3 regions of the Mycobacterium sp. NGS15 genome follow, and region 3 is predicted to be linked to each of the others. Evidence: predicted binding sites of a transcription regulator. Region 3 holds the regulator's gene; each other region holds the start of a gene.
The links. The regulator LexA, encoded in region 3, represses DNA repair genes until DNA is damaged. The targets are predictions, from matches to a motif close to CGAACANNTGTTCG.
Positions count from the first base shown of each region.

Region 1: a site for LexA is predicted at 5,804-5,817, ahead of cofD (2-phospho-L-lactate transferase). Genes of this name have one in related genera too.
Region 2: a site for LexA is predicted at 2,770-2,783, ahead of AC5Y5C_RS22460 (HNH endonuclease signature motif containing protein). Genes of this name have one in related genera too.

Region 1 is NZ_JCALEF010000004.1:170,658-181,264, forward strand. It holds gene AC5Y5C_RS11910 (cation diffusion facilitator family transporter) at 1-394, opposite strand, end outside; gene manA (mannose-6-phosphate isomerase, class I) at 437-1,654, opposite strand; gene AC5Y5C_RS11920 (TobH protein) at 1,651-2,718, opposite strand; gene AC5Y5C_RS11925 (phosphomannomutase/phosphoglucomutase) at 2,718-4,118, opposite strand; gene AC5Y5C_RS11930 (DUF3499 domain-containing protein) at 4,262-4,672, opposite strand; gene AC5Y5C_RS11935 (metallopeptidase family protein) at 4,825-5,325, shown strand; gene AC5Y5C_RS11940 (WhiB family transcriptional regulator) at 5,355-5,609, opposite strand; gene cofD (2-phospho-L-lactate transferase) at 6,000-6,968, shown strand; gene AC5Y5C_RS11950 (coenzyme F420-0:L-glutamate ligase) at 6,965-8,341, shown strand; gene AC5Y5C_RS11955 (NUDIX hydrolase) at 8,338-8,880, shown strand; gene AC5Y5C_RS11960 (hypothetical protein) at 8,877-9,329, opposite strand; gene manB (mannose-1-phosphate guanylyltransferase) at 9,333-10,400, opposite strand; gene AC5Y5C_RS11970 (glycosyltransferase family 2 protein) at 10,468-10,607, opposite strand, start outside.
Region 2 is NZ_JCALEF010000007.1:328,288-338,894, reverse strand. It holds gene AC5Y5C_RS22480 (Nif3-like dinuclear metal center hexameric protein) at 1-42, shown strand, start outside; gene AC5Y5C_RS22475 (zinc ribbon domain-containing protein) at 39-761, shown strand; gene AC5Y5C_RS22470 (bifunctional RNase H/acid phosphatase) at 758-1,861, shown strand; gene AC5Y5C_RS22465 (HugZ family pyridoxamine 5'-phosphate oxidase) at 1,871-2,674, shown strand; gene AC5Y5C_RS22460 (HNH endonuclease signature motif containing protein) at 2,799-3,968, shown strand; partial or broken gene AC5Y5C_RS22455 (AAA family ATPase) at 4,073-4,666, opposite strand; gene AC5Y5C_RS22450 (hypothetical protein) at 4,663-5,151, opposite strand; gene AC5Y5C_RS22445 (DUF4129 domain-containing protein) at 5,148-6,071, opposite strand; gene AC5Y5C_RS22440 (VOC family protein) at 6,104-6,487, opposite strand; RNA gene rnpB (RNase P RNA component class A) at 6,525-6,945, shown strand; gene AC5Y5C_RS22430 (RNB domain-containing ribonuclease) at 6,973-8,397, shown strand; gene AC5Y5C_RS22425 (CYTH and CHAD domain-containing protein) at 8,398-9,885, opposite strand; gene AC5Y5C_RS22420 (fatty acyl-AMP ligase) at 10,157-10,607, shown strand, end outside.
Region 3 is NZ_JCALEF010000005.1:458,403-469,009, reverse strand. It holds gene AC5Y5C_RS16840 (alanine/ornithine racemase family PLP-dependent enzyme) at 1-921, shown strand, start outside; gene AC5Y5C_RS16835 (hypothetical protein) at 955-1,689, opposite strand; gene sthA (Si-specific NAD(P)(+) transhydrogenase) at 1,813-3,261, shown strand; gene AC5Y5C_RS16825 (proteasome assembly chaperone family protein) at 3,407-4,390, shown strand; gene AC5Y5C_RS16820 (alpha/beta fold hydrolase) at 4,547-5,518, shown strand; gene AC5Y5C_RS16815 (PhzF family phenazine biosynthesis protein) at 5,604-6,287, shown strand; gene nrdR (transcriptional regulator NrdR) at 6,312-6,776, opposite strand; gene AC5Y5C_RS16805 (LysM peptidoglycan-binding domain-containing protein) at 6,907-7,416, opposite strand; gene lexA (transcriptional repressor LexA) at 7,646-8,320, shown strand; gene AC5Y5C_RS16795 (GNAT family N-acetyltransferase) at 8,317-8,862, opposite strand; gene AC5Y5C_RS16790 (acyl-CoA dehydrogenase family protein) at 8,869-10,023, opposite strand; gene AC5Y5C_RS16785 (molybdopterin-dependent oxidoreductase) at 10,134-10,607, shown strand, end outside.

The DNA of each region.
Region 1 (10,607 bases), on a different contig from region 3:
TACGGAAGCTGTAGCCCTCCAGCCCTATCGCCAATACCAGGATCACGACCGCGACAATGGGCGACTGAAGATGCTCAGGTGCGTGGATCTTGTGATAGCCCTCGTACAGGGCGAAGACCGAACCCAGCGTGAACAGCACCAGCGCCACCACAAACGAGTAGAAGAATCGGCTGCGCCCATACCCGAACGGGTGCAGACGATCTGCCTCCCTACTCGCCGCGCGCTGCCCGTAAAGCAGCAGCCCCTGGTTGGAGGTGTCCGCCACCGAGTGCACGGACTCGGCGAGCATCGACGAACTTCCGGTGATAAGGAAGCCGACGAACTTGGCCGCGGCAATCCCGGCGTTGGCCGCCAGCGCCGCGATGATCGCCTTCTTACTGCCGCCTGCAGACATCGACTCTCCCTCTGTTCCCTTCGCGCCTTGCCCCGTGGATCGCTATGCGTCCGCGTCGACTGTTGCCATGAACACGCGCGCGTCAGACTGCCCGATCAGCGTGACACTTCCGCCGTCAGCCGGCACCCACGCCGACTGTCCCGTATGCACCGCGAGATCCGCCCCCGAACCGTCCAACCGCACGCTGCCATGGGTGCACAGCAGTATCCGCGGTCCGTTGACACCGACCTGAGTGGGCTCACCGTCGACCAGGTCGAAACGCGACAGCGCGAATTCCTTGGCAGGCGTGCAGTATCGAGTCTGGGCACCGTCGGCAACCGTCTCGACGTGTAGATGCTTCTCGGCGGCGGGCGAAAAATCCAGCACCCGAAGCAATTCGGGAACATCGACGTGCTTGGGGGTCAGCCCGCCCCGCAGCACATTGTCGGAGTTGGCCATGATCTCAACCGCCAGGCCGCGCAGGTACGCATGCAGGTTTCCGGCGGGCAGGTAGATCCCCTCCCCCGGCTCCAGGGTGAGCCGGTTCAACAACAGCGAGGCGAGCACTCCCGCATCGGCTGGATACCGCTCACCCAACTCCAACAGGGTGCGCGCCTCGCCGACGAAACGCTCGTGCCCGGAGGACAGATAGCGCACCGCACCGTCGAGCACCGACGGCACCAACAGATCCAGGCTCGGCTGAGGCAGCGTTATCCACGTGGTGAACAGGGCGCGTAACCCATCGGCGTCGGATTGACCGGCCAGCAGATTCACATACGGTGTCAGCACGTCGACATTCAAAGCGCGAAAGAGCTCGACGGTGTCGCCGGGATCGCGGAAGCCGGCCAACGCCTCGAAACGATCCAGCGCCACAACAAGTTCCGGCTTGTGATTGCGATCGCGATAATTGCGTACCGGGGAGTTGAGCGGCACCCCTGCCGCCTCTTCGCGTGCGTATCCGTCGGCCGCCTGCTGCGCACTGGGGTGAGCCTGCAAGGACAGCGGCTCATCGGCGGCCAGCACCTTCAGCAGGAACGGAAGTTGATCACCGAACTCCGCAACCGACGCCGGTCCCAACTGCCCCGCCGGGTCCGCCGCCACGACTTCGAGCAATGACTGTGCACTGTTGCCGGTTTCCACGTAGGCCGGGTCAGCCGGGTGCGCGCCCAGCCACAGTTCGGCTTCGGGATGCGGTGTAGGCGTGGGGCGGCCGGTGAACTCGGCGATCGCCGTCCGCGAACCCCAGGCGTACGTCCTGATCGCCCCCCTGAGCAGATTCACAGCCCGGATCTCCCCCCACCAAGCCGGGCGTACACCGAGGCCATTTCGAGCCGTGTCGCGAGCATCATCAGCTGCGCGAGCTCAGACGGCCGACTCGCCACGTCGCCGAGGTCGGTGGTGCTCACCAGCTCCGCCTCGTCGACACCGTCGATCCTCGAGGCGACCGATTGGAAGTCACTATCGGTCGCAAGGGCAAGTATCCGCGGTCGACCACCGCTACGAGGGCCATCGATGAACTCATCATGAAACAGCGAGGCCTCACCAGAACTTCTACCCGACAACGTATCCCGCATAGCGGCCAACGCTTGCGGGAGACCGCACGCGGTCGCGGTGCGCTGCGTGAGCCGCAGTAGCGTCGCCGCGGCGTGTTGAGCGAGCGCCACGGTGACCGACCGATCCCCACAGAGCACCGCAGGGCCACCGGTCAAACGTGTGGCGATGACCTTGGCGGCGTTGGTGAAGACTTCCCGCCCTATGGTGTTCCGGGACACCTCACCATCCACCTCGTCGGCGATGGTCATGACGTCAGGCGCGACGGCCTTATCGAGCACGCCAAGCACGGCCGCGCCGACGGCAAGATTGTGGGCAAGGCTGAATGTGTCCGGCACCCGCAAACGGGGTGCCAGCGAAATTGCCCGGCCTGCACCAGAATACGCTAGAGGACCCTCATCGGGTGCGGCGATGATTACCCGGGCGCCCCGGCGGGTGCCCACCGATACCGCAGCGCTGAGGGCCGGGTCACCGGCATCGTCACCGGCGACCACGATGACATCGAGCGGGCCCACCCATACCGGTGCCCGGGTGGCAGTCACGAACGGAAGGCTCACCGTATCCGACAGCGCCCCAGCCAAAACCGCTCCGGCCGTGGCGGCGGTGCCGCGACCCGCGACCCAGACCACAGCGCGCGACCGGTCTTCCGATCGAAGAGACTCCAGGGCGCCCTCGGCGATGGCAGTGCCGACCGCGCGCACCTGCGAGCCGGCCATGGACGCGGCCTGCAACAAGCCATCGCGATCCGCCGCCAACAGCGCCTCGGCGTCGTCCAGATCGATGGTGGCGTTCATCAGGTAGCGGCCTCGGTGCGGTCAACCACCTCGGTGACGCGTGCGACCACCGCCGCCACATCTTCGTCGGTGCGCGCCTCCACGTTGAGACGCAGCAATGGCTCGGTATTCGAGGTACGCAGGTTGAACCATGTCCCGGTACCGATGTCGATGGTCACTCCATCGAGATGATCGATCGAAACTATTTGTGTGCCAAATGACTTCAGCACCTCATCGATACATGTCTTGGCATTCGAGACGCGGAAGTTGATCTCACCGGAGGACGCGTACCGCTCGTAGTCAGACATGAGGTCCGACAGCGGCCGGTCCTGCTCGCTGAGAGCCGCCAGTACATGCAGTGCCGCCAGCATCCCCGAGTCCGCCCCCCAGAAATCGCGGAAATAGTAGTGCGCGGAGTGCTCACCGCCGAAGATCGCCCCCGTCTCGGCCATCAACGCCTTGATGAACGAGTGACCGACACGCGAGCGCACCGGTGTCCCCCCATGCTCGACGACAAGCTCGGGAACGGCGCGCGAGGTGATCAGATTGTGGATGATGGTGCCGCCGATTTCCCGCTCCAGTTCGCGGCGCGCCACCAAAGCGGTTACTGCGGATGGAGATACAGCGCGTCCACGCTCATCGACCACAAAGCACCTGTCGGCGTCGCCGTCGAAAGCGAGCCCGATGTCGGCCCCCTCCGACAGAACAAAGGCCTGTAGATCACGCAGATTCTCGGGATCGAGTGGATTGGCTTCGTGGTTGGGAAAATTGCCGTCCAACTCAAAGTACAACGGCGCGAGCGCTATCGATGCAATCGTGCCCAGTACCGCCGGAGTCGTGTGCCCGGCCATGCCGTTACCCGCATCCACTGCCACCCGAAGCGGGCGCGCCCCAGTCAACTGAACCAATGACCGCAGGAACTCGCCGTATTCGGCGAGGACATCACGCTCGGATACGGTGCCAGCCGGACCGTCATGCACTGGCACGCCGTTGATCAGCTCATCGCTGATGATGGACAGGCCGGTGTCTTTACCCACAGGCTTGGCGCCTGCGCGGCACAGCTTGATTCCGTTGTAGGCCGCCGGATTGTGACTGGCGGTGAACATGGCTCCCGGGCAGTCCAACAAGCCCGAAGCGAAATACAGCTGGTCGGTGGATGCGAGCCCGATCAGCACGACATCGAGACCCTGCGCGGTAACACCCTCGGTGAACGCCTGCGCCAGCCCCGGCGAAGAGTCGCGCATGTCGCGACCCACCACGATCCGCGGCGGCGCACCCGCGTCCGCCCTCTCGGCTTTGACCAGCCGCGCGAACGAAGAGCCCACATCAAACACGAAGGAATCGTCGATCTGCTCGCCCAGTAGGCCACGGACGTCGTACGCCTTGATTACCGCATGAACAGCGTCGGCGGACCGGGCCATGACGAGAGCACTCCTATTGATCTATCGAGAGAGGGGACGTTAGGTGTCGCTGGCCAGCCTAGTGGTCGGCGAGTATCCAACGTGAACGTCCGGCGAGAGGCTACAGAATGTCATCAGGCCGAGCCGAAAGTACCTGTTCAGAGCTACTCGGCTGGATCAGGCAGCACCCGCAGGTGCCCGCGGCGCCGCCCCACGGGGGCCGGGTGCACGGGCCGGGGGGCCGTCGAGGTGGCGGGCGATCCCATATCGAGTGCCGGCTCACTGAATCCAGCCGCAGCCACCCGGACACCGGCAGGTTCCCGCACCGCATCCGCCAAGGCAACCAGGTCGTCGTCCTCGGGATTCGACGGCAGAGGACCGTTGTACCTGACCAGCTCCCACCCGCGAGGCGCGGTGATCCGGCTGGCGTGCTGCGCACACAGATCCCACGAATGCGGCTCGCTGGACGTGGCCAGCGGCCCGACCACGGCCGTCGAGTCCGCGTAGACGAACGTCAACGTCGCCACGGCGGGACTCGGGCACCCGGGCCGACAGCAACGACGGGGGGCTCTCACAAACGTTGAGGCTAGCGTGCGCAAACACGTTCCGACCCGCAGACACGCGCTGCGAACCCACCGAGACCCTCCGGTGATCGAGGTGAGACCCCGGGGTGACCGGCTCGTTGTGATTCGTCAACCACAAGAGTCACACCGCTACCATTTCTCCTATGTCACGTGACGGACGGCGCGGCGGCTCGGCTGGCGGGTCGAGTTCGCAGGGCTCTCGAAGGGGGCGCGAATTCCGTGGCCCCCTCCTACCGCCGACCGTTCCCGGCTGGCGCTCGCGCGCCGAGCGTTTCGATATGGCCGTCCTTGAGGCCTACGAGCCGATCGAACGGGCATGGCAGTCACGACTGGAGGGACTGGACGTCGCGGTCGATGAGATTCCACGCATCCAGCCGAAGGATCCTGAGTCGGTGCAGTGGCCGCCGGAAGTCATCGCGGACGGACCGATCCCGCTGGCAAGGCTGATTCCTGCCGGCGTGGACACCCGGGGTAACACCACCCGGGCGCGAATTGTCCTGTTCCGCAAGCCGATCGAATTACGCGCAAAAAAATCTGGGGATTTGTCGGATCTCCTGCACGACCTCCTGGTGGCGCAGGTTGCCACCCACTTGGGGGTGGAACCGTCGGTGATCGACCCAACCATCACCGACGAGGGCGAGTAACCCGCCCTGGTCGAGCGCAGAACGCGGAGTTAGATGATGCCCCGCTTCAGACGACGGCGCTCACGCTCGGACAACCCACCCCAGATGCCGAACCGTTCGTCATTGGCCAGCGCGGACTCAAGGCACTCGTCCTTGACTTCGCAGCCCTGGCAGATGCGCTTGGCCTCACGAGTCGACCCACCCTTCTCAGGGAAGAACGCCTCGGGATCGGTCTGTGCGCACAGCGCCTTCTCTTGCCACTGATCGTCAGCGACACCAATGAGCGCATCAAAATCGTTATGCACCAACGTCAGATGCGGACGTGCGGGCGGTAAGCCCGTCGCACCCGTGCCAACGCCGGAACTCAGCTCGTCGTGTACGCCAAATTCATTGCGCCCAAACAGCATCGTCCCGCCTCCTCACTGTTCCTCTTGCATCCCAATACAGCTCGTAATGCCCGGTTTCGTGCCACATCTTCGTTTTCTCGGCCATTCCCATTCGAACATCTGATCGAATCCCAGTCTGCGCCTGTGACTTCCAAACTCAGCCCGAGGAATGACACTGGTGTGATTACACACGTGTTCGCTGCCGGGGTCAAGCGAAGGACGAAAATTCATACCATCTGCGACCGACAAAATCGGCGTGGCGCCTTCGTGGCGTGTCGCATCATTGCCGGCGCACTAGTCTGGGTCAGCGTGAAACTCACCGTCCTCGTCGGCGGCGTCGGCGGAGCGCGCTTCCTCCTCGGCGTCCAGCGCTTGCTCGGCCCCGACTCCAGCAAGCATCAGATAAACGCCATCGTGAATATTGGCGACGACGCCTGGATGCACGGCGTCAGGATCTGCCCTGACCTGGACACCTGCATGTACACCCTGGGCGGAGGGGTCGACCCGGAGCGGGGCTGGGGACACCGTGGCGAGACCTGGAACGCCATGGAGGAGCTGGCGGCCTATGGCGCCCAGCCCGACTGGTTCTCACTCGGCGACAGGGACCTGGCCACTCACCTGATACGCAGTCAAATGCTGCGAGCCGGTTACCCGCTATCAGCAGTCACCGAAGCGTTATGCAATCGATGGCAGCCCGGAGTCCGCCTGTTACCCGTCAGCGACGATCGCTGTGAGACCCACGTGGTGATCACCGACCCCACCGACGGCCAGCAGCGCGCCATCCACTTCCAACAGTGGTGGGTACAGCACCGCGCGCAGGTCCCCACCCACAGCTTCGCGTTCGTCGGCGCAGACGAAGCAAAGGCCGGCCCGGGTGTTGCCGAGGCCATTGGCGAGGCCGATGCCGTCTTGCTGGCTCCGTCCAATCCGGTGGTGAGCATCGGGGCGGTCCTGGCGGTCGGTGGAGTTCGCGGGGCGCTCCGCACAACCCCCGCTCCGGTCATCGGGTACTCCCCGATCGTGTCCGGCAAGCCCCTCCGCGGAATGGCCGACGAATGTTTGCGCGTGATCGGTGTGGAGGTGAGCTCGCAAGGTGTCGGGGACCACTTCGGCGCCCGTTCCCAGACCGGCATCCTGGATGGCTGGCTGGTCGACGAGGGTGACGCCGCTCACATTGCAGGAGTTCAGGTACGGTCGGTCCCGCTGCTCATGACCGACCCGGACGCGACGGCGGCGATGGTGCGTGCGGGACTTGACCTGGCCGGAGTTACCCTATGACATCACCTGTGGATTCCCCTGCACCAGAACATGGTTCAGCGGCTCCGGTAGAGATCCTACCCGTTCCGGGCCTGCCGGAATTCCGCCCGGGTGACGATGTCGCCCGGGCCATCGCCGAGGTGGCGCCGTGGGTGCGAGACGGCGATGTGATCGTGATCACCAGCAAGATCGTTTCCAAGGCCGAGGGGCGAATCGTCGCCGCGCCCATCGACCCCGCAGCGCGAGACACCTTACGGCGCAAACTGATCGACTCCGAGTCGGTCCGCGTGCTGGCCCGCAAGGGCAAGACACTGATTACCGAGAACACCATCGGCATCGTGCAGGCCGCCGCCGGAATCGACGCATCCAATGTGGACACTGCCGAACTCGTGCTGCTTCCCGCCGATCCAGATGCCAGCGCGAAGGCAGTACGGGCCGCGCTGGCGCGCCAGCTGGGCGTCAACGTAGCGGTGGTGATCACCGACACCATGGGCCGGGCCTGGCGCAACGGACAGACCGATGCGGCCATCGGCTCTTCCGGCATCTCGGTCCTCTACGGCTACGCCGGTGCAAAAGATAAACACGGCAACGAGCTTCAGGTGACAGAGGTGGCCATCGCCGATGAAATCGCCGCCGCCGCCGACCTCGTCAAGGGCAAGCTCACCGACGTGCCGGTCGCGGTGGTCCGCGGCCTGACGGTGTCCGACGACGGCAGCGTGGCCCGCGATCTCCAGCGCTCGGGCCCGGACGATTTATTCTGGCTCGGCACCGCGGAGGCCTTAGAGCAGGGGCGCCGCGATGCGGTACTGGTGCGTCGCTCCATTCGTCAATTTTCCGACATCGCAGTCGATCCCGACCTGCTACGCGAAGCCATCGGCGAGGCGCTGACGGCCCCCGCTCCGCATCACACCCATCCGGTGCGATTCGTGTGGGTGCGGGATCTGACAACACGACGTGCACTGTTGGACGCCATGAAGCAGGCATGGACCGTCGACCTCAGCGGGGACGGCCGCACCCCCGAGTCCGTGCAGAAGCGGGTAGCACGCGGACAGATTCTCTATGACGCACCAGAGGTCGTGATTCCGTTCCTGGTGCCCGACGGTGCACATGACTATCCCGATGAGCGCCGGAACGCGGCGGAACGCACGATGTTCACCGTTGCGGTCGGGGCCGCGGTGCAGGCACTCCTGGTGGCGCTGGCCGCGCGGGGCGTAGGGAGCTGCTGGATCGGGTCCACCATCTTCGCGGGAGACCTGGTGCGCAAGCAGCTCGCATTGGACTCCTCATGGGAACCGATGGGCGCCATCGCGATTGGTTACCCCCACGGCTACCCGGAAGAGGGCTTGACACCGCGCACTCCGCTGCCACCCGGCCAGATGCTGGTAGAGCTGTGACCGGCCTGCGCGAATCTGCCGTCGAGCTGTTGTCCACGTGGGATGCACCGGATGCGGAGCAGGACAGCCTCCGGCATTCCGTGCTGGCGTTCCTCGACGCCAACCCGGACGCCTGCCGTCGCCGCAGTGCCGCCGGCCACATCACCGCCTCGGCACTGGTGGTCGATCACGACGGATCGCAGGCGCTCCTGACCCTGCACCCGCGGGTGGGCAAGTGGCTGCAGCTGGGTGGTCACTGCGAGGAGGAGGACTCCACGATCCGGGCCGCCGCCCTGCGCGAGGCCACCGAGGAGTCGGGGATCGCGAATCTCACCCTTGCGTCGACTCTGCTTGGCATACACGTACATCCGATTACATGCTCACTGGGTGTGCCGACGCGCCATCTCGATCTGCAGTTCTTGGCCCATGCACCCGAGGGCGCACAGATCGCCGTCAGCGACGAATCACTCGACCTGCGCTGGTGGCCCATCGATGAGATTCCGGACGAAGATCCCTCGGTAGTCATATTGGCCCAGCGGGCGCGCGCCCATCTTCGCTAGTGCCCCTCGACACGCAGATAGATGCGTGACTTCCCGGAGCTCAGCTCCCCGGTGAAAACACTAATGCCGTACATACTTTCGGCGACTCCGTAACGCCCGTTAGGCATATCGCAATCGAATCCTGCTTTCAACCAGTCCGGATCGGTCCGTTGCGGTATGGCATCGCAGGCTACCTTTTCAGTTCGGATCGGTTTTCCGCGCAACAACATTGGCGCCGGTGGCGACGTCGGGGATTCGAAGGCCCCCGAACGCCAGCCCTGGCCCACGAATGGCTCGGGGAAGTACGTCATCGACACCAGCCTGTAGGAATCCGGAATGGTCAGCTCGACCTTTTTGAGATTGTCACGGGCGTGCGTCAGGTCCAGCGCCTGCTGCTCGTAATCAACCCGGTCCGAACAGCCAGTCAGCACGACAGTTGCCCCGCATACCAACAGCCGGACCACGCGCATCGGCTACACGTCCGAGGAGTACCTGATGCCACCGTCGGGGATGGTGATTCCCGGCCACACCCGGGCGCCGCGCAGCAGCTCGCACCGTGCGCCGATGTCAGCACCGTCACCGATCACGCCGTCGCGTACCAGTGCCCGCGGGCCGATGCGGGCGCCAAATCCGATAATGGAGCGTTCCACGACGGCACCCGCTTCGATGCGCGCACCGTCGAAAACGACCGCACCGTCAAGCCGTGCCCCCGGACCGATTTCGGCTCCCCGACCCACCACGGTACCGCCGATCACCAGCGCGCCCGGTGCCACCGAAGCACCGTCGTGCACCAGCGCCTCACCCGGATGTTCGGGGATCGCCGGCGAAGGCGCGATGCCGCGCACCAGGTCTGCCGAGCCACGCACGAAATCCTCGGGAGTTCCCATATCGCGCCAATAACTGGTGTCCACGTATCCACACACCTTGGCGCCGCTGCTCAGCAGTCCCGGAAAGACCTCTCGCTCAACCGAGACCGGCCGACCGGACGGGATCTGTTCGATCAGCTCGCGCCGGAACACATAACAGCCGGCGTTGATCTGGTCGGTGGGCGGATCTTCGGTCTTCTCCAGAAACGCAGTGACCCGACCATCGGAATCAGTAGGCACACAACCGAACGCGCGCGGGTCGCCAACCCGTACCAGATGCAATGTCAGATCGGCCTGCGTCTGCTCATGGTGGGCGAGAAGATCTTTCAGATCCAGGCCGGACAACACATCGCCGTTGAAGACAAGGGCGGTGTCGTGACGCAGATGGTTCAGCACATTCCGGATGGCCCCGCCAGTACCCAACGGTTCCGTTTCGGTGACGTACGTGATCGACAGGCCCAGTTTGGATCCGTCGCCAAATTCCGATTCGAAGACCTCGGCCTTGTAGGACGTTCCCAGCACCACATGATCGATCCCGGCCGCCGCTACCCGCGACAAGACATGTGTCAGGAAGGGGAAGCCGGCGATCGGCAGCATCGGTTTGGGCGCGGAGAGGGTCAGTGGGCGCAGCCGGGTGCCCTGCCCTCCTACCAAGATGACGGCATCGGCTTTCACGGTGCCCGATTCAACCACGGCACCCGATTCAGCACTGCCAGATACAACACTGCCGGGTACAACACTGTCAGGCATTCACATCTCCTTGCTTGTCCCGGCGCCGATCGGCACGGATCGCCGCGCGCACCACGATCGCGGATCGAGCCGCCAGCGCGCTCCGAATGCTCCAGCGCAACGGCGCCTGCCACCAGTGTGGGTGCCGGTCTG
Region 2 (10,607 bases), on a different contig from region 3:
CCTTGGACCCTAGGTGGTTCGGAGAAAGAAGAACGAGCATGAAAGCCGATGTGGCACAACAACGTCTCCTAGTAGACCTGGCGTCCGTGGATGCCGAACTGACGCGTATCGCGCACCGGCGTGCGAATCCGCCGGAACGCCAGGAGCATGGGGAGTTGCAGGCGCAACAGCGGAAAATTCTCGGCGACGTGGGCGCGCTCGGTCTGGCTCTGGAAGATCTGGACGTACAGGTGGCGAAGCTGGACACCGAAGTGACCGCCGTCCGTCAACGGGAGGATCGCGACCGCACCCTGCTGGCCTCGGGCGGTGTGAACCCGAAGGAACTCGTCGATATTCAGCATGAGCTCGACACTCTGGAGCGCCGCCAGTCCAGTCTGGAGGACTCGGAACTGGAGCTGATGGAGCGTCGTGAGGAGCTCCAGGCTCAACAGGCCTCGATTCAGGCCGATGCCGACAAGATCGCCGGGCGGATAGCGGAAATCGAGCGGCTCCAGCGTGCGATTTCCATCGACACCGACGCCGAAGAGAACCAGATTCGGCAGCGTCGCGACGGACTGGCGTCCTCCATCGAGGGGTCGCTGCTGGAAATCTATGAACGGCAGCGCCGCTCGGGAGGCCCGGGGGCGGGGCTATTGCAGGGCAACAAGTGCGGTGCGTGCCGTATCGAATTGGACCGCGGTGAGCTGTCCCGGATATCGGCGGCCGACGCCGACGAGGTGCTGCGGTGCCCCGAGTGCAGCGCGATCCTGGTGCGCCTGTGAGGGTTCTCGTCGAAGCCGATGGAGGATCGCGCGGTAATCCCGGATTGGCCGGATACGGCGCCGTGGTGTTCGCCCCGGATCACGAGACGGTGCTGGGTGAGGCCTGCGAGGCCATCGGACGCGCCACCAACAATGTGGCCGAATACCGTGGTCTGATAGCGGGATTGGCAGAGGCGGCACGACTGGGCGCCACTGAGGTAAGCGTTTCGATGGACTCCAAACTTGTCGTCGAGCAGATGTCCGGTCGATGGAAGGTCAAGCACCCCGACCTCATCACGCTGTATCAGCAGGCTGTCACCGCGGCGATGCAGTTCGAAACCGTCGACTACAAGTGGATTCCCCGGGAACGCAATAAGCACGCCGACCGGCTGGCCAACGAGGCGATGGACCGCGCCAGTGGCATCGAACCCAAGGCTCCGAAGAAGCCCAAAGAAGCCACGGAACCCAGGCCTGCCGATGCTGCGCCGGGCTGGACGGGTGCGCGCGGCAAGCCCACCCGCATGCTGTTGCTTCGCCATGGACAGACCGAACTTTCGGTGCAGCGCCGTTACTCCGGACGAGGCAATCCCGAGCTGACCGAACTGGGGCGCGATCAGGCCGCGAGGGCGGCGCGTTACCTCGCGAGCCGCGGCGGCATTGCGGCCGTCATCAGCTCGCCGCTGAGCCGCGCCAAGGAGACCGCCGCCGCGGCCGCGACAGCCCTGGGTGTTCCGCTGACCGTCGATGACGATCTGATCGAAACCGACTTCGGCAAGTGGGAGGGTTTGACATTTTCCGAGGCTTCCGAGCGAGACCCGCGGCTGCACGCGCAGTGGCTCAGCGATACCTCGGTGACTCCGCCGGAAGGGGAGAGCTTCGATACTGTGCACCACCGGGTGCGGCGTGCCCGCAATCGGATCATCGCCGAGTACGGTGACGCAACGGTTTTGGTGGTCTCCCATGTCACGCCGATCAAGACGCTGCTGCGTCTGGCGCTGGATGCGGGGCCGAGCCTGCTGTATCGGCTGCACCTGGATCTGGCGTCGCTGAGCATCGCCGAGTTCTACTCGGACGGGCCGGCATCGGTGCGACTCGTCAACGAGACCTCGTATCTGACTTAGGCTGTCGCCATGGCTTCTCGCGATCACGGCGATCCGGGCGATGCGCCCACCATTGCGCCACCCCTGGCAGATGTCGCCAACCCGGCTCGGCCCTCAGCCGCCGAGGAGGCGAGAACGGTCGCGGCGTCTACGAACATCGCGACATTGGCGAGTCTGTCCGCAGACGGTGATCCATGGGCTTCCCTGGTCACCTACGGATTACTGGGTGGGGCGCCGGTGCTTTGCGTATCGAAGATGGCCGAGCATGGACGCAATCTGATGCGCGATCCCAGAGCGAGCGTCTCCATCGTGGCGCCCAACGCGCCCGAGGATCCGTTGGCCAATACGCGGATCACCCTCGCCGGGAAGGTGCGCCGGCCCCGTCCTGAGGAGCTGCAGGCGGCTCGCGAGGCGCACATCGCAGCGGTGCCCGCTGCCCGGTACTACATCGACTACAGCGACTTCTCCGTCTGGGTCCTGGACGTCGAACGTGTGCGCTGGGTGGGTGGCTACGGGCGCATGGACTCGGCCAGCGGCACCGATTACGATTCGGCTGCAGCAGATCCCGTGTCGCCGAAGGCCGAACACGCGGTCAGCCACCTCAACGACGATCACGGGCAGGCGCTGCTCGCGATGGCGCAACGGCTGGGCGGGTACCCGGACGCCACCGCGGCTCGGTGTGAGGGAGCAGACCGGTACGGGCTGGATATCCGGGTGAATACCCCGCGGGGTTGGTCCGTGACCCGGGTCGGCTACATCGACCCGATCGATTCGATCGACGAACTCCGTGGTGCGACCGTGCAGCTGGCACGGCTGGCCGACCCGGGCGCATAGCGCACGCAGGCTTCGAGCTCCACTAGTCGGTGAGATTGTGGATAACTCGGGTTGTTTCCGAATAGCTGTGTATAACAACAGAAGTCGACGCGTATCGAACTGATGTGCGAGTAGCGTTGGTGATGTGTCCCAGATCGATCCCGCCGCCCAGGCGGCGTGGCTCGTCGAACGAATCGCCGAGCTTGAGCGGCTGAAGGCCGCCGCTGCCGCGGAGCAGGCGCACGCCGCTGTGCTGCTTGATCGCGCACGCCGCGCGGAGGAGGCCGCCAACGGGGTGCCTCGACGACGGCAAGGGGCAGGCGTCGCCACCGAGGTCGCCCTGGCGCGGCAAGACTCGCCGGCCCGTGGCGGTCGTCATCTCGGCTTCGCGAAGGCACTGGTGAACGAAATGCCCCACACGCTTGCGGCATTGGCGTGCGGCGCGCTGAATGAATGGCGCGCGACGATCCTCGTGCGGGAAACCGCCTACCTTGTTGTCGAGGATCGGCAGAAGATCGACGTCGAGATGTGTGCGGACCCGTCCCGCCTCCGAGGGATGGGCGATGCACGGCTCACTGCGGAGGCGAAACGTCTGGCGTATCGACTCGATGCAGAGGCAGTGGTGCGCCGCGCACGCCGGGCTGAGAACGAACGCCGGGTATCCATCCGTCCCGCCCCCGACACCATGACCTACCTGACGGCGTTGCTCCCGGTGAAACAGGGCGTGGCGGTCTACGCCGCGCTCAAGCGCGCCGCCGACGCATCGATGGATCCCGTTCGTGGCCAAGGGCAGATCATGGCCGACACTCTGGTGGAACGGGTCACTGGCGTGGCATCAGCCCAGGCCGTTCCCCTGGGCGTGAACATCACGATCTCCGATGAGGCACTACTGGGTGGAGGTGTCGAGCCCGCGACCATCGCGGGTCACGGACCCGTCCCGGCCGCGGTCGCGCGCAGGCTCATATCCGATGCCGTCAGCGCCGATGCGAAGGTTCTGGTGCGTCGGTTATATCGATGCTGCCGCACGGGCGCACTGGTAGGTGCAGAGTCACGAAGTCGCTTATTTCCCAAGGGATTGGCGGAGCTGATCGACTTGCGCGATCAAACATGCCGTACGCCGTACTGTGATGCCCCGATCCGCCATCACGACCATGTCGTGGGCAGTGCACACGGCGGAGTGACCTCGTTCGACAACGGTCAGGGTCTCTGCGCACGATGCAATTACGTGAAGGAGTCGCCCGGGTGGAGGCATACCGTCGAGATAACGACGCCGACGGGAACGGTCTATCGCTCCACAGCGCCGCCGCTGCCCTGAGTAAATGGCCACAGGGCCAGAACATAGATGACGACGACGGCGACCGGCACGGCCAAAGGCAGCCACGATGAGTGCCACGCGGGTACTGCTGCTGCAAGCAACGCCGCACAGCCGAACAGTAGTGCGGGAAGGAGCATTTCGATCTCGAGATCCTCGCTCAGGTATCCCAATTGCAGCCGGATCGCGAAGCGGTCTAGCTGGGCCTCCGGCAGCGGATACGTTCCCTCGTACTCAATGGGATTGTCCGTCGCCAGCACCACGAATGGTGCCGGAAGTCTGCGAGTTTCGCCGTCGATACTGACCTGCCCCTCCGCCATCGCTTCCAGTAGTGCCGATTGCGTCTTGGGCGGAGTTCGGTTGATTTCATCTGCGAGTAGGAGATTCGTGAATATCGGCCCAGTCCGGAACTCGAACAGCCCGGAAGACATGTCGTAGATCGTGGAGCCCAGCAGATCGGCGGGCAGCAGATCGGGTGTGAACTGCACTCGGGCGAAATCGAGCCCCAGTGCAGCCGCGAATGATCGGGCGATCAGCGTCTTGCCCAGGCCCGGCAGATCCTCGATGAGGACATGGCCGCGTGCGAGGATGGTCAACAGAATCAGTTGCAGCGCATCGCGTTTTCCGACAACAATCCGATCGATCTCGGTCAGCACCGCGTCCGCGTGCTGGGTCGCGACGGAGACGGGAAGTGTCGTCACATCTGCTCCAATCGCTCGAGTATCGATTGCAATACGGCGCGGCCGGGGGCGGGCTCAGCGCGGTCGGCATGTGACGCACCGTTCGGGTCGACCCAAGGCCATAGCTCGGGGCCGAACATCATGCGGCCGGTCGCGGCGAGCGCGGCTCGATCCTTAGACTGTCGATGGCCTGCCGCCGTCTCGAAATCGGCTGCGATCAGCGGCCGTAGATGTCGATCCCAGTCGCCGCGGGTCCGCTCGGCCCAACTGATCCTCGCCTCGGCACGGGCAAGCCATCGATGCAACGTCTCGTCGGCAGGAAGGCCGGCCGGGGACGACGGCCTCGGTTCAGGTGGGCTTCGCAGCTGCCTCCACAGCAGATACAGGGCCGCGGCGACGACTGCGCCGGTGATCGGGAGCGTGAGGGAGCGCAGCGGACTGGAAGCCACGCAGGCTTCCGCCAAGATCACCACCACCAGCAGCACGATCGGCACGAACCATTTCATTGCCGGCTCCGAAGGTCGTCCAACACGTTCTGTAGCCATCGAACCGCGGACTCACGATCGGTTTGGGTCATCTGATGTGGGCTGAATCGAGCCTCGGAGAAGAGCGAGACGAGCTGCGTGCCCGCATGCGATTGGAGGGCGCCGATATGGAGCGCCCGCTGCAAGACTTCCGACGGTGTATCCGAGGCAAGGGGTGCCGCCTCCGGTGCCGCCGTCAGTCCCTGCTCCATGGCCGCATAGCAGGCAATGATCGATGCGCGCGGATCCCGGCCAGGTTCGGCGACCTCGGCGAGGCCGAGTTCGACGAGACGGGCGAGGGATTCGGGTGTCGCATCAGCGACGTCGGATTCCGCGGATTGGTGACCATCGGCGTCCACAGTGTCCGGATCGCTGCGCCTCAGCACGAAGATCATGACGGCGATGCCGATCAACACCACGCCGAGGATCATCATCGGCGTGCCAGGCTCCTCCCGTCCCGGCGCGTTGCCCGGCGTCCTATGAGGTGGGGCCTCGTCGGGCTGCCGCGCTTCGGAGGTGCCCGGCGCGGGCTCGCGCACCGGCGAACCGCCCGTGGATCTGGTCAGGTAGAGCGATATCCAGACCGCACCCACCAGAACAAGCACGCTGGCGGCGGCAATGATCGCTTCGCGCCGAGTCAACCCCCGTAACCGCAAATACGACGGCCCCTCGGTCGACACTGGCATTCCGGGGCGGCGGCGCCGAAGGCTCAACAGTATGAGAATGGCGACGACACCACACAGTAAGAGCTGCAAGGCTATTGAATGCGGCTCGTCACGCGGTTCCTCGGATCGGGGGAGGGCCTTTGCGTCAGGTAGATAGCTGCGCAGTGCGACGACCGACAGCGCGACGAGGACAATGAGCCCCGTCGCCCGAAAGAACAGCTTGTTCGCACTGTTCATGCCTCATCGTCGCATGATGGCGCACGTTCGGGTTATGAATAGGTGCCCTCGGGAATGAGGTTGGTGATGCAAAAGGGGTGACCGGCCGGGTCGACCAGCACCCGCCATCCGCCCGGATTCGGCTGGGTCTCGGCCTTGGTCGCCCCGAGGCTCAGGATGCGCGCCTCTTCGGCGTCCAGATCTGCCGCCGCGAGCTCGAGGTGTAGTTGTTTCGGCACCGCACCCGCCGGCCACTGAGGTGGTCGATGGTCTGCCACGCGCTGAAAGGTCAGCAGCACGGCGGCACCCTTCAGCGCGGCCATATCCGGACTCTCGAACAGCAGCTCCAGGTCAAGGACCTGCTGATAGAACCGGGCCAGTGCCGCCGGGTCCGAACAGTCGATCGATATCGCGCCCAGTCGAGCCGTTGTCGTCATGGAGATGAGCTTGTCACGAGTACGATGACCGCGCGGACGAGTTGGCCGGGCGGCCGCGGGCCGCGGGAGAAATCCCGCGGTTCGAGGAAAGTCCGGACTTCACAGAGCAGGGTGATTGCTAACGGCAATCCGAGGTGACTCGCGGGACAGTGCCACAGAAAACAGACCGCCACCACCGAGTCTTTCGGGATTCAGCGGTGGTAAGGGTGAAACGGTGCGGTAAGAGCGCACCAGCGGACCGGGTGACCGGTTCGGCTCGGTAAACCCCACCCGAAGCAAGGCCAAAAGGCTGTGCATGCACAGCTGCGGAAGTGTTCGAGGGCTGCTCGCCCGAGCTTCCGGGTAGGCCGCTTGAGGTACCCGGCGACGGTGTGCCCAGATGGATGGTCGCCGCTGCGCGGCCGCGGCTAGCCCGTGGCTGCGCGGAACAGGATCCGGCTTACAGGCCAACTCGTCCGCCTCCCGCCCTGGATTATTCTGGATCGGTGACGTTGAAGCGCTTGGTCGCCCGCGACTTCAGCTTCGACGGCATCCGTGCGGAGTTCGGGCTTCCCACCGAGTTCGGACCCGATGCGCTGCGGGACGCTGTCCGGGCCGTCGACCGTCACCACGCGGAGCGTGTCGATCGCACCGATCTGGAGTTGGTCACCATCGACCCGCCCGGATCGCGCGATCTTGATCAGGCTTTGCACCTGGTACGCACCGCCGGCGGCTACCTGCTGCACTACGCCATCGCCGATGTCGGCGCGCAGATCGAGCCCGGCAGTGCATTGGATATGGCGGCCCGCCTGCGCGGTGAGACCATCTACCTGCCCGACGGGTCGGTGCCGCTACACCCCTTGGTTTTTTCCGAGGGCTCGGCGAGCTTGCTGCCCAACGAGATTCGGCCGGCCGCACTGTGGCGCATCGAAACCGACGGCGAAGCCAACCCGATCAGCTGGAGTGTTCAGCGCGCTCTTGTGAAATCCGCGCAGCAGCTGACCTATCGGCAGGCCCAGGACGCGGCGGATGCCGGTAACCCGCATCCCTCGATCGCGGCGCTCCCTGAATTCGGGCGCAAGAGAAGAGATCTCGGGCTGTCCAAGGGTGCCATCGAGTTGGACCTCCCCGAACAGGAAGTGGTGCGCGGCCCGAGCGGTGACTGGGAGCTCGGCATCGAGGCGCGCACCGAAACCGACGGCTGGAACGCGCAGATATCGCTGCTCACCGGGATCTGCGCGGCGCAGATCATGCTCGACGGCGGCGTCGGCATCCTGCGTACGCTTCCGCCCGCGGACGGTGATGTGCGCCGATGGATGCGGCGCACCGCCGAAGCGCTGGGGTTGCCCTGGGCGAGTGATACCCCTATCGGGGCGCAGCTGGCGGCTTTGGATCCCCGCGCCACGACAACGTTGGCGATGATGACGCAGGCCACCACGCTGCTGCGGGGTGCTTCCTATCTGGTCTTCGATGGAAAGCGCCCGGACGGCCAGGCGGCAGAGCATGCAGGCATCGCCGCACCTTATGCGCATGTCACCGCACCGCTGCGCCGGCTGGGGGACCGGTTCGCCACCGAGATCTGCCTGGCGCTGTCTGCGGGCACGCCCGTGCCGCAGTGGGCGCGCGAGGGCTTGGCAGACGCCAGATCGTCGCTGCTGACCTCGAACGCGTTGGCCAACAAGGTGGAACAGGCGTGTGTGGACCTCACCGAGGCCACCGTGCTTGCCCCGCAGAAGGGGCAGACCTTCGATTCGGCCGTGCTACGTGGCGCCGAGAAGAAGCGAGCCGCGGAGGTTTTCGTGACCGATCCGCCGATTCTTGCCCGCTGCGACGGCGATCCACCCGAAGGCCGGCGCGCCAAACTCATTCTGCGTGAAGCGAATCCGGAAACCCGGACCGTGCTGTTCGGCTTTCCGGCCGACGGCAGCTGATCACTTCTTGTGACGTACGGCCTTGCGGAGCGCCTTGAGGGTGGCCTCGACGTGATGGCGCGCGGTCTCGGCGGCATCGTGCTCACGCTGGTACAGCACTCCGTAGGTGAAGGTGTCCTCGCCGGCGTTGTGCGCCTCGGCGGCCTGCGTGGCCAGATAGGCGCGACTTACCGTGCTGTCCTGATGCTCGCCCAATAGCTCCTGGATGTCCTTGGCCGCTTGCGAGACTCGCTTGGCGCCCTCGGCACTTGCCACATAGCGCAACCGCTTGGCCGATTTGCGGATGCGATGCAGGGCCTCATCGCGATACTCGCCCTCGGCGCGCGCCGCCGCCCGTGCCGCACGGCGCACCTTGCGGTACGCGGCATCGAGCGTTCCGCCCTCGTCGGAGTGGTGGGTGTCTGATGGCGGCCCGGCGGAAGCGACCAGCGCATCCAGGGAGTCCAGCAGCCGGAAATAGCGATGACTGCGCATGGCCGCCAACGATCGGCGTAACCCGTTGTCATAGTGCTGCCTGGCCGCATCCACCAAACGTTCGTGCACCGGGCCCCGGATGAGTGGTTCGGGAAGCTCGGTGAGCGCCGCGGCGTACCGCTGTGCCAGCACCTCGGCATCACGCGCCTCCCCGAGGATGTTGGCCAGCAGACGCAGCTCGTCGAGCGGCTCGGTGTTCGTGTCGACCCCGAAGCGTTCGGGATTGGACTGCAACAGACTGCGGATCCGCCGAATGGTGACGCGCATCTGGTGCACCGAATCATCGGTATCCACCCGTACCGCGCGGTCCCAGCCGAGCAACTGGTCCAGCTGCTCGAGGAGCGCGCGTTGGATCGGATCCTTACCGGAGGGGCGTACTCGTTCAGGCACGTCAAGAACGCGAGCCAGTTTGGAGCCGTGCCCGGCGGGGACCGCCCCGGCATCCAGGAGGCGCGCGGTGACTCGGTCGAACAGTGCGGTGTCGCCGAATGCCGACAGCTCCAGTTCCCATTCCCGCCAGCTCTGCACGGCGCCTTCCTCACCGGAGCCCGGGCCCGTCAGCCGCGTGGCGGTCACCTGGTCATCACAGAATTCGGCGAGCTGTTCCCCCTCGGCGCCGATCAGCTGCGACATCGTGCGCACGGTGCTGATGCGGGCGACGGGAGCCAGCTCGTCCTCGCGCACCACCGCGAGCACGGTGTCTCGCAGCGCCTCTGGGACCGCGCGGGAATCCGCGTCGCTACCGTCGTCAAGGGGGAGCCGCAGCTCTGTTCGGGTGTCCGGCCCCGCCGGTAACTTCAGGTGCCATCCCGCGTCGGTGCCACCGGTGCGACGGCGCAAGGTGATGCGTTGGAGGGCCAGTCGCTGGCCGGGCGTGTCAAAGTACACCGCGTCCAAATGTTGCTGTGGTTGCTGCTCCACGTGCGAAACGGCGGCAATGCCGTCGAATGACGGATTGATGGTCGCGTCGGTGACGTCGAATTTCCGCTCGACCTCGACGTGTTGAGATGGCATGAGGGGTGTGCCCTGACGGTTGGAGGGGTGGGGTGCTCGGTGTGTGCGGGCGGGGCGACTATGCGACACGGTGCCACATTCAGGTAAACAATGGTCACGACTTGTCGCGGGGTAATCTAAGATTCTCTTAGGGTTCTCATAAGGTCGGGGTATCCGATTGGGAAGCGATATTCGTTTCGCACCGCGTGTGGTGCCGGGTATCGGTGTTGCCTGGTCGGTATTGTCCCCCGTATGGGACGCCAGTCGTGTTCACAGCTAGACCGAGGTCACCATGAAGTTACGTGTTGAGGAGTACTTGGACGGCAAAGGTGCGATCACCTTGCCAGACGGTTACACAGTCAACTACTACCTTGAGCGTGCCGTGGCAGAGTTGGGCGACACCTTTGCGTACCGGTACCTGGACTTCAACGCCAACTCCGACGGCGAACCTAACGATCTCACCTGGACACAGCTTGGCCAGCGCTCTCAGGCAGTCGCGGCCCGCCTTCAGCAAGTCACCAAGCCCGGCGATCGCGTCGCGATCCTGGCCCCGCAGGGCATCGACTATGTGGTCGGTTTCTATGCCGCCATCGAGGCGGGCAACATTGCGGTTCCATTGTTTGCTCCGGAACTTCCTGGCCACTCCGAACGACTCGATTCGGTGCTCACCGACGCGCAGCCGACCGTCGTCCTGACCAACAACGCCGCCGCCGAGTCCGTCAGCCGATTCGTCCGCGGGCTGC
Region 3 (10,607 bases):
CGGCTGAGCGGGCTCGACCGAGCACCGCTACGCACATTGATCCGCTCTCCCATGCTCAGCCAAGTCGCAGAGGTCGTTGACGTCGCCGACGTCAGTCTGAACACCGAGGCCGTGGTGCTGGCGGCGCTCGATCAGGCCGCGTCCCACCAGAAGCAGATGCATGCCGTCGTGCTCATGGTCGAGCTCGGTGACTTACGCGAGGGCATCGCACTGGACGACGCCCCCGAAGCCGTACGGGCCGTCCTCGCTCATTCCTCCCTCCGGCTCGCCGGGCTGGGCGCCAATCTCGCTTGCCAGAACGGTGTCGTGCCCGATGACCAGAACATGAGCATCCTCACCGGGCTCGCGGACGATATCGAGGCACTGCACGGGATCTCGCTCGACATCGTCTCGGGCGGCAACTCGGCCAACCTGAACTGGGCGCTACACACCCACGACGTCGGCCGGATCGATGAGCTCCGACTCGGCGAAGCCATCCTTCTCGGCGTCGATCCGCTGTACCGAACACCACTTCCCGGCCTGCACACGGATGTCTTCACCCTGACCGCCGAGGTCATCGAGGTCGCCATGAAACCGGCCCAACCCTGGGGAGACCGCGCCCAGGCGGCCTTCGGCGAGACGCCAGTCCGCACCGGCAGCGGGAGCGTGCACCAAGCAATCCTGGCGCTCGGTCGCCAGGACGTGGACCCTGATGGTCTACAACCACCTGCGGGCATCACGATCCTCGGGATGAGCAGCGATCACCTGGTAGTGAACCTCGGCGATCACCCCGCCGCGGTCGGTGACGAGATCCACTTCGGTGTCGCCTACGGCGCACTCGTGCGGGCCATGACGTCGCCCTTCGTCACCAAGATCGAGCACCTAGGCCTTTCCTCCGCACCCCAGGTACCCGTACCGATCCAGGTCTCGACCGCCCGCTAACGCCGCACAGATACAACTGCACCGGAGCCACTATCAGCGGAAGTTGTCGTGCACCTTCAGTACTGCCGCGGTGAAGGCCTGATCCAGGAGCACGGCATCGGGTTCGATGCCCTGAAAAGTCATGTAAGTGGCCTGGATTCGGATATCGGCAATCTGCGCGATGAGCGACAAGGTTGTCTGTGTGCCGCTCCCCGTCGCGGCCGGGGCCACCGTTTGATTGACCGCAACGGAATCATCGGCATTGATGGGCGGAGCAACGGCCTGAGAAGCCGTTACCGTGCTCGGGGTCTGACCCGGGCCGGTGAAGGTGAACGAGGTACAGCGCTCCAACTGGGTCTTGTACGTGGCCAGCGGCTGCGGCACGCGAAGCACCGCCACCGTGATGGTCGAACTATCGGACTCGTTGGTGCCCACCGCCACCGCCGCGTCCTGCGGCACGGCCGGAAGGGGTCCGGGTGCGCAGGTATTCGGGGCCACCGTCGCCCCGTCGGGCACACCCCGGATATCGCGGAGCGCGAGTCCGGCCGCATTCGGATCGAGCGTGGTGGCGGGGTACTGGTGCGGGAAATCCGCAGGCGCCAGTAGCAGCGGGCCCACGGGCCCCGTCGGCGCCTGAAGGGCTGTCGTGGTGGCGGTCAGCGGGGACGATGTACCACCTGATGCCTCGACGGCTGAGCCGTCGATCTCCCGCATGCACGCGGGAGCTGACGCCGCACAGCATCCAGCCACAACTATCGTCGCTACCAGCCGCGATGCCGCCACGGTCACATGCTGCCATCGGCACACCCAGGGCCCCAGGAGGCGCGCGCGAGAATCGGCGGGGACAACTGTTCATGTGGTCGTGACACGCACGGCATGCACGATTCGGTGGATCGGCGTATGAGTACAACCATGACCAACGGCCTTCGCACAAGCGGCTCATCCAGGGCCGACACGCCCAGCTATGACCTCGTCGTCATCGGCTCCGGTCCCGGCGGCCAGAAGGCCGCCATCGCGGCGGCAAAGCTGGGTAAATCGGTCGCGGTGATCGAGCGCGACAACATGCTCGGCGGTGTCTGCACCAACACCGGAACGATCCCGTCCAAGACCCTGCGCGAGGCCGTGCTGTACCTCACCGGCATGAACCAGCGCGAGCTGTACGGCGCGAGCTACCGGGTGAAGGCCAACATCACCCCGGAGGACCTACTGGCGCGCACTGAGCACGTCATCCGTAAGGAGATCGAGGTGGTGCGCGCCCAGCTGATGCGTAACCGCATCGATTTGATCACCGGCATCGGGCGGTTCGCCGATGCGCACACCGTCATCGTGGAGGAACCCTCCCGCGGCGAGCGCACCACTTTGCACGCCGATTACGTCGTGCTGGCCACCGGCACGAAACCCGCCCGTCCTTCCGGTGTGGCCTTCGACGAGCGGCGCGTCCTCGACTCGGACGGCATCCTGGACCTGCGTTTCATCCCGGGGTCGATGGTCGTGGTCGGCGCGGGCGTCATCGGAATCGAGTACGCCTCCATGTTCGCCGCCCTGGGCACCAAGGTGACCGTGGTGGAAAAACGCGACTCGATGCTCGACTTCTGTGATCCCGAAGTCGTCGAGGCCCTTCGCTTTCATCTGAGGGACTTGGCGGTGACGTTCCGCTTCGGCGAGGAGGTGACCACCGTCGACGTCAATGACTCCGGCACCATGACCACATTGGCCAGCGGCAAGCAGATCCCCGCGGATACCGTGATGTACTCCGCGGGGCGGCAGGGCCAGACCGATCAGCTGGACCTCACCCAGGCAGGGCTGGAGGCCGACAACCGTGGCCGAATCTGGGTCGACGCGAACTTTCAGACCAAGGTCGATCACATCTACGCGGTGGGCGACGTGATCGGTTTCCCGGCGTTGGCAGCGACCTCGATGGACCAGGGCCGCCTGGCCGCCTACCATGCGTTCGGCGAGCCGTCGAAGGGCATGACCGACCTGCAGCCCATCGGCATCTACTCGATTCCCGAGGTGTCCTATGTGGGCGCCACCGAGGTTGAACTCACCAAGAACGCCATCCCCTATGAGGTGGGCGTCTCGCGGTACCGCGAGCTGGCGCGCGGCCAGATCGCCGGGGATTCCTACGGCATGCTCAAGCTGCTGGTGTCCACCGAGGACCTCACGCTGCTCGGGGTACACATATTCGGCTCTGATGCCACCGACCTGGTTCATATCGGACAGGCCGTCATGGGCTGCGGCGGCACCGTCGAATACCTGGTCGATGCGGTTTTCAACTACCCGACGTTCTCCGAGGCCTACAAGGTTGCCGCACTCGACGTGATGAACAAGATTCGCGCGCTCAACCAGTTCAAGGCCTGAGAGATTTCGCGTTGAGCGAATAGCGCCCGTCCTCCTGAAGAAACCGGAATTAGCATCCCGCCTGGGCCGTTGAGACGGTTAGGTGCATTCGCCGTTTGCCTGCCGGTAAGGGACACTGGTGGGACGAGGGCGAAGGGAGGCGAACATGGCAAGCAGTAATGACGGAGAGCAGCAGCCGTACAGACCGGATCAGAGCGGCATGTACGAGTTGGAGTTCCCGGGTCCGCAGCTGGCATCCGCTGACGGCCGCGGCCCAGTTCTGGTGCACGCGTTGCAAGGCTTCTCCGACTCCGGCCACGCCGTGAAGCTGGCCGCAGCGCATCTGCGTGAGACGTTGCAGAGCGAGCTCGTTGCCTCCTTCGCCATCGACGATCTGCTCGACTACCGATCTCGCCGGCCGGTGATGACGTTCAAGAGCGATCACTTCACCGAATACGCCACCCCCGAGCTCAACCTGTACGCGCTCAAAGACACCAAGGGCACACCGTTCCTGCTGCTGGCCGGGCTTGAGCCAGATCTGAAGTGGGAACGGTTCGTCACTGCGATCAGGCTCCTTGCCGAGCAGCTGGGTGTGCGTAAAACGATTGGACTGGGTGCAATTCCGATGGCGGTTCCGCATACTCGCCCCCTCACCCTGACCGCCCATGGCAACGACCGCAAGACGCTCGATGAACATCCCGGCTGGATCGATGAGGTTCAGGTGCCGGGTAGCGCATCCAACCTGTTGGAATTCCGGCTAGCCCAGCATGGTCACGAGGTCATCGGCTTCGCCGTCCACGTGCCGCACTACCTGGCGCAGACCGACTACCCGGAGGCCTCGCAACGCCTGCTGGAAGAAGTCGCAAGGACCGGCGAGCTGGACCTTCCGTTGCAGGAGCTCACCGAGGCTGCCGCCAAGGTGCGTAACCAGATCAACGATCAGGTGGACGGTAGCGAGGAAGTGACGCAGGTGGTCCATGCGCTCGAACGCCAATACGACGCCTTTGTCTCGGCGCAGGAGAACCGTTCGTTGTTGGCACGCGACGAGGAGTTGCCGAGCGGCGACGAGCTGGCCGGAGAATTCGAGAGATTCCTCGCCGAACAGGCCAAGTTCGGTGAAGACCCGCCCACGGACGGCCCGATTCTCTGACCCGGTTATGCGCTCGCCGCGCAATATTTGCCGCGACGGGTCAAAATACTCCACATGAATCCACCACCGCGGCTCCTGCGTCCGGTGCCGGATACCGAGCACGCCGACGGTGACGACACAGCCCAACCCGCTACCAATACGACAACGCGGCCCCGGATGGCGTTCCGCACCATCCACGGTTACCGACGCGCCTTCAGGATTGCGGGATCAGGACCTGCGCTGCTGCTGATCCACGGGATCGGCGATAACTCGGCCACCTGGGACAGCGTGCATGCACGGCTCGCCGAGCATTTCACCGTGATCGCCCCGGACCTACTGGGCCATGGGCAGTCTGACAAACCGCGCGCCGACTATTCGGTGGCGGCCTACGCCAACGGGATGCGGGACTTGCTGGCCGTCCTGGACATCGAGAAAGTCACCGTGGTCGGGCACTCGCTGGGCGGCGGCGTCGCGATGCAATTCACCTACCAGTTCCCCCATCTGGTCGAACGGCTCATCCTGGTCTCGCCGGGCGGGGTAACCAAGGATGTCAACATCGTATTGCGTTGCGCATCATTGCCCTTCGTCGGAGATGCAATTGGGCTGCTACGGCTACCGCTGGCCATGCCGATGATCCGGCTCGGCGGCGCGGTAGCACGCGCGACGCTGGGAAGAGCAGGAATGGCCCGCGACATCCCCGATGTTCTGCGCGTTCTCGCCGATCTACCCGAACCCCGGGCCTCGGCCGCATTCACCCGGACACTGCGCGCCGTGGTGGATTGGCGCGGCCAGGTGGTGACCATGCTGGACCGATGTTATTTGACCGAATCTGTTCCTGTGCAGCTCATCTGGGGCAGCGATGATCTGGTGATCCCCGTTAGCCATGGCCATCTGGCACACGCCGCGATGCCCGGGGCAACATTGGAGATCTTCGACCGCTCCGGACATTTCCCGTTCCATGACGACCCCGAACGATTCATCGCCGTCGTTCGCCAATTCATCGCCTCCACCAAGCCCGCCGAATACGACGAGGATGAATTGCGCCGATTGTTGCGCACCGGGGTGACCGAGGGCACGATCAGCGGCGCCGCGCGCACGCGGATGGCGGTGCTCGATGCCATGGGCACGGACGAGCGCAGCGCCACCTAGCCACGAGAGCTCAAGCGCTATCAGAGGTTTGCGCAATTCACGGGGTACCCGAGTGCGCAGCGCCCGAGGGACGTAGAGTCGGGGAATGAGCGTTGATGTCGCGGTTGTGCGCGTATTCACCGACGAGACAGGCAACTTCGGAAATCCTCTGGGAATCGTCAACGGTACCGACGTTGCCGCGGCGGACCGCCAAGAGATCGCCACCCGGCTAGGTTTCAGCGAGACGGTTTTCGTCGACCTCCCTGCCGAAGGGTCCAACACCGCACACCTGCGGATTTTCACCCCGGCCTCCGAACTGCCCTTCGCCGGACATCCGACGGTGGGATTGGCGTGGTGGCTACGCGAACGCGGGACACCGGTCAACACCCTTCAAGTTCCCGCGGGCGTACTCCAGGTCAGTTATGACGACCGCACGTGGATACGAGCCCGGTCCGATTGGGCCCCGGAGACCGATTTCCACGAGCTGGACTCCCCCGGCGATGTGGACGCCGCCGATCCCTCCGACTACACGGACGAACTGCTGCATTGCGTATGGGCGTGGCAGGACCGCAACGCAAACCTGGTGCGATCACGGGTGTTTGCCTTCGACCTGGGCGTCAACGAGGACGAAGCGACCGGGTCTGTCGCGGCACGGATGACCGACTTGTTGAGCCGTGACCTGATCGTCAATCAGGGCAAGGGATCGCAGATTCTTACGCAGTGGAGCCCGGAGGGCTGGGTGACGATCGGTGGCCATGTCGTCGCCGATCAATCGCTGACGTTGAGCTAGCACCGCGTGACCCTCGACCTGGGGTCAGGATCCAGTCGGCGCGTCCCGATGCGCGCGCAATGCGGCGATCTCGCGTTCAAAGTCCTCGGCGGAGCTGAATCCGCGATACACCGAGGCGAAGCGCAAATATGCGACCTCGTCCAGATCGCGCAGCGGGCCGAGAATAGCCAGACCCACCTCATTACTGGGAATCTCTGGTGACCCGGCGGCCCGGACCGCATCTTCGACCTGCTGGGCAAGCAGATTCAGCGCATCGTCGTCGACGTCGCGGCCCTGACAAGCCCGGCGCACACCCTTGATGACCTTGTCCCGACTGAAGGGCTCGGTAACACCACTGCGTTTCACAACGGCCAGCACCGCGGTTTCCACAGTGGTGAAACGACGGCCGCACTCCGGACACGATCGCCGCCGACGTATCGCCTGACCCTCATCCGCTTCACGAGAATCGACAACGCGTGAGTCAGGATGGCGGCAGAACGGACAGTGCATTACTGCTCCTTCGCCGGTTCTGGACTCCAAGTCACTGGGCTGAGCGGGTTGCCGCACAGTGCAGCGCGCCCAGACCGGTCTTGAGGATACCCGTGCTCCCACACGTTCGAAGGTCACGTCCGTCCGCCGATCAGCCGACGGGGGAAACCAGCGTCTGACCGGCTTGTACTGTCGCCGAGTCAAGTTCGTTGAGTTCACGGATCTTGGACACCACCGCCGAGCGCGGGGCATCCGGCGCGACACGCGACGCCACGTCGGCCAGAGTCTCTCCGGGAGCGACCTGGACGACCGCAACGCGATCCGGCACGCCAACTCCCCCCATTCCGGCAGCGCTGACCTGGCCAAGCATCAGCAGCCACATTGTCGCCACCGCGGCACCCACCGAGACGACAATGGTCGCCTTCAGGCTCACCGGACGACGGCGATGCACCCGATGCGGCACTACCGAGAGTCGGATCCCGGTGCCCCTGTACGCGACCGGCCGGCCGGCAGGCCTCCGGTAGGCGACGGTGCGCACCGGTAGCGCCCGACGCTGAGTCAGCGGGTACTCCGCGCTATAGGCACGTGCCTGCGGGGCGTAATCGCGTGACGCGTACTCGGCAGCGCGAGAACGCGGCGTGGTGAGAACGTTTGTGCTCATCTGTGTGCCCTTCCTGTCCTGTCGATCGGGAGGCCCGTTCGCTCTTATGTTCGAATGTACTCGATCATGTGTTCGATGTCCGAACATGTGATCGATTTGTAGCATCCGCCACCGACAAGTGGCTCTGAGCTGCATAAATCTGATCCACCACCAGCCCATCAGGCGCTATTTGCGACACGCATCGAACACATGTTTGATAAATGTCGTCGACAGGTCTAGATTCGGGCCCATGAGCGATACACCCAGCAAGGGACCCGCCACCGGTTCACTGACCGAGCGCCAGCGGACCATCCTGGAGGTCATCCGCGCGTCGGTGAATGAGCGGGGCTATCCCCCGAGCATCCGCGAAATCGGAGACGCCGTCGGGCTAACCTCGACATCGTCGGTCGCCCATCAACTACGCACTCTCGAACAGAAGGGTTTCCTGCGGCGCGATCCGAATCGTCCACGCGCCGTTGATGTTCGAGGAATGGATGATTCCCGCGGCCCATCGGCCACCACCGACGTGGTTGGCTCCGGCGACCTTCCGGAGCCCACGTTCGTACCCGTCCTGGGACGAATTGCCGCCGGTGGTCCCATCCTGGCCGAGGAGGCCGTCGAGGATGTGTTCCCGCTCCCCCGCGAGCTCGTCGGCGAGGGGTCACTATTCCTACTGAAGGTGGTCGGCGAATCGATGATCGACGCCGCGATCTGCGATGGCGACTGGGTAGTGGTCCGCCAGCAGAACGTTGCCGATAACGGCGACATCGTTGCGGCGATGATCGACGGCGAAGCGACCGTCAAGACATTCAAACGGACCGCCGGTCAGGTCTGGCTGATGCCACACAATCCACTGTTCGAGCCGATCCCGGGCAACGACGCCGCCATCCTCGGCAAGGTCGTCACCGTCCTCCGCAAGATCTAGCCGTCACCTGGCGGCGGCCCGGGAGCACTCTCGTCCTCTGCCCCGCCGTCCAGGGACGGCAAAAACAGCTGGAAATGCGCCACGTCGTGCCAGCTGCCCAACTTGTAACCGATCCGCCGGTAGAGCGCGACCTGCTCGAATCCCATTGCCCGATGCAGCTTTTCACTCGGCGCATTGGGAACTACGACGACGGCCAGCACCGTGCGATAACCGAGAGAGCGCAGCCGGTCCAGTAATGCCGTGTACAACTGTCGGCCGGCGCCGCGCTGCCGGCGCGTACCGTCCACATACACACTGACCTCACACGCCCACTGGTATGCGGTGCGTGACTTCCACGGCACCGCATAGGCATACCCCAGAATCTCTCCGGAGTCGTCGGCGACCAGCCAGGCATGGCGGTGCGCCGCCGTCTGGATGCGTTCGGCCAGAACGGCATCCGACGGCGGCACCTCCTCGAACGAGATGGCCGTATCCGTGACATACGGCGCGTAGATTGCCGCACAGGCAGCCGCGTCATCGGCGGCTGCGTCGCGAATGATCATGAGGCGCTAGAGCGAGCGCCCGATGATCTCCTTCATGATCTCGGTGGTTCCGCCGTAGATCGTCTGGATACGCGAGTCCATGTACGCCCGGGCAACCGGGTACTCGCGCATGAAGCCATACCCACCGTGCAGCTGCAGGCAGCGGTCGATCAGGTGAACCTGCTTCTCGGTGCTGTACCACTTGGCCATCGCGGCCTGCTCGACGCTCAGTTCCTTCTTGTTGAGCAGCGTGATGAACTGGTCGACCATGATCCGGATCATCGTGGCATCGGTGGCGAGCTCGGCCAGCACAAAGCGGCTGTTCTGGAAACTCTTGATCGGCTTGCCGAACGCCTTACGCTCGGATGTGTACTGGATTGTCGACTCAAGCATGGTTTCCATCGCCGCGGCCGCTACGACGGCAATGGACATGCGCTCCTGGGGCAGGTTCTGCATGAGGTAGATGAAGCCCTGGCCCTCTTCACCGAGGATGTTGGCAGCGGGCACCCGGACATCGGTGAAGGACAGCTCGGCGGTGTCCTGTGCGTCCAGGCCCATCTTGTCGAGCTTGCGGCCGCGCTCAAAGCCCTCCATGCCACGCTCCACGACGATGAGGCTGAAGCCCAGCGCGCCCTTCTCAGGATCGGTCTGGGCGACCACGATGACCAGGTCTGCGTTAATGCCGTTGGTGATGAAGGTCTTGGACCCATTGAGAATGTAATGATCGCCGTCCTTGACCGCGCGGGTCTTGATGCCCTGCAGGTCACTTCCGGTGCCCGGCTCGGTCATGGCGATGGCGGTGATCAACTCACCGGAACAGAAGCCGGGGAACCAGCGAGCCTTCTGCTCGTCGTTGGCCAGATCCCGGAAGTATGGACCAGCGACATCGTTGTGCAGAGTGAAACCGATACCCGACTGGCGAGCCTTGGTGATCTCTTCGCCGATGATGGCGTTGTAGCGGAAATCGACGAGTCCACCGCCGCCGAACTCCTCGGGCATGTCAGTGCCCAGGAAGCCCTGTTTGCCCGCCTCGACCCAGAGAGAGCGGTCGACGATCTTGTTCTCGTCCCATTCCTCCCGGTACGGCTCGGCGTGCCGTTCCAGGAAGGTCTTGAACGACTCACGGAACAGTTCGTGCTCGGGTTCGAAAATGGTGCGTTTGAACTTAACGGCGCCGGCCATGATCACCTTCCGGTTTGGATTTACGTACTCGGCAGAATGTATACCAACCCACTGGTCGGTCGATACTCGCCTACCGGGTTTCGACGGACAGAAAGCCTAGGCTGACTGGGGTGACCAAGCTGGCGCTTTCCCACACTCACTGGGGCGCATTTACCCCCGAGGTCCACGACGGCGAAGTGATTGGCGTCACACCCATCCCGACCGATCTGGACCCCTCCCCACTGCTGCAGAACATTCCCGGATCGATCCGCCACCCGGCCCGCGTGACCGCGCCATCCGTACGGCGCGGCTGGCTGCGAGACGGACCCGGCCCCAGCACAGCGCGTGGCGCCGACGAGTACGTCGAGGTGTCCTGGGACGAGCTCACCGAACTGCTGGCCGATGAACTGCGCCGCATCGCCGACACCCACGGCAATGAAGCCATCTACGGAGGCTCGTACGGCTGGGCCAGTGCCGGACGATTCCACCACGCCCAGAGTCAGGTGCACCGTTTCCTGAAACTGCTTGGTGGGTGCACCTTTTCACGTCATTCGTACAGCCTGGGTGCAACCGGGGTCATCATGCCGCACGTCGTCGGCACCCAC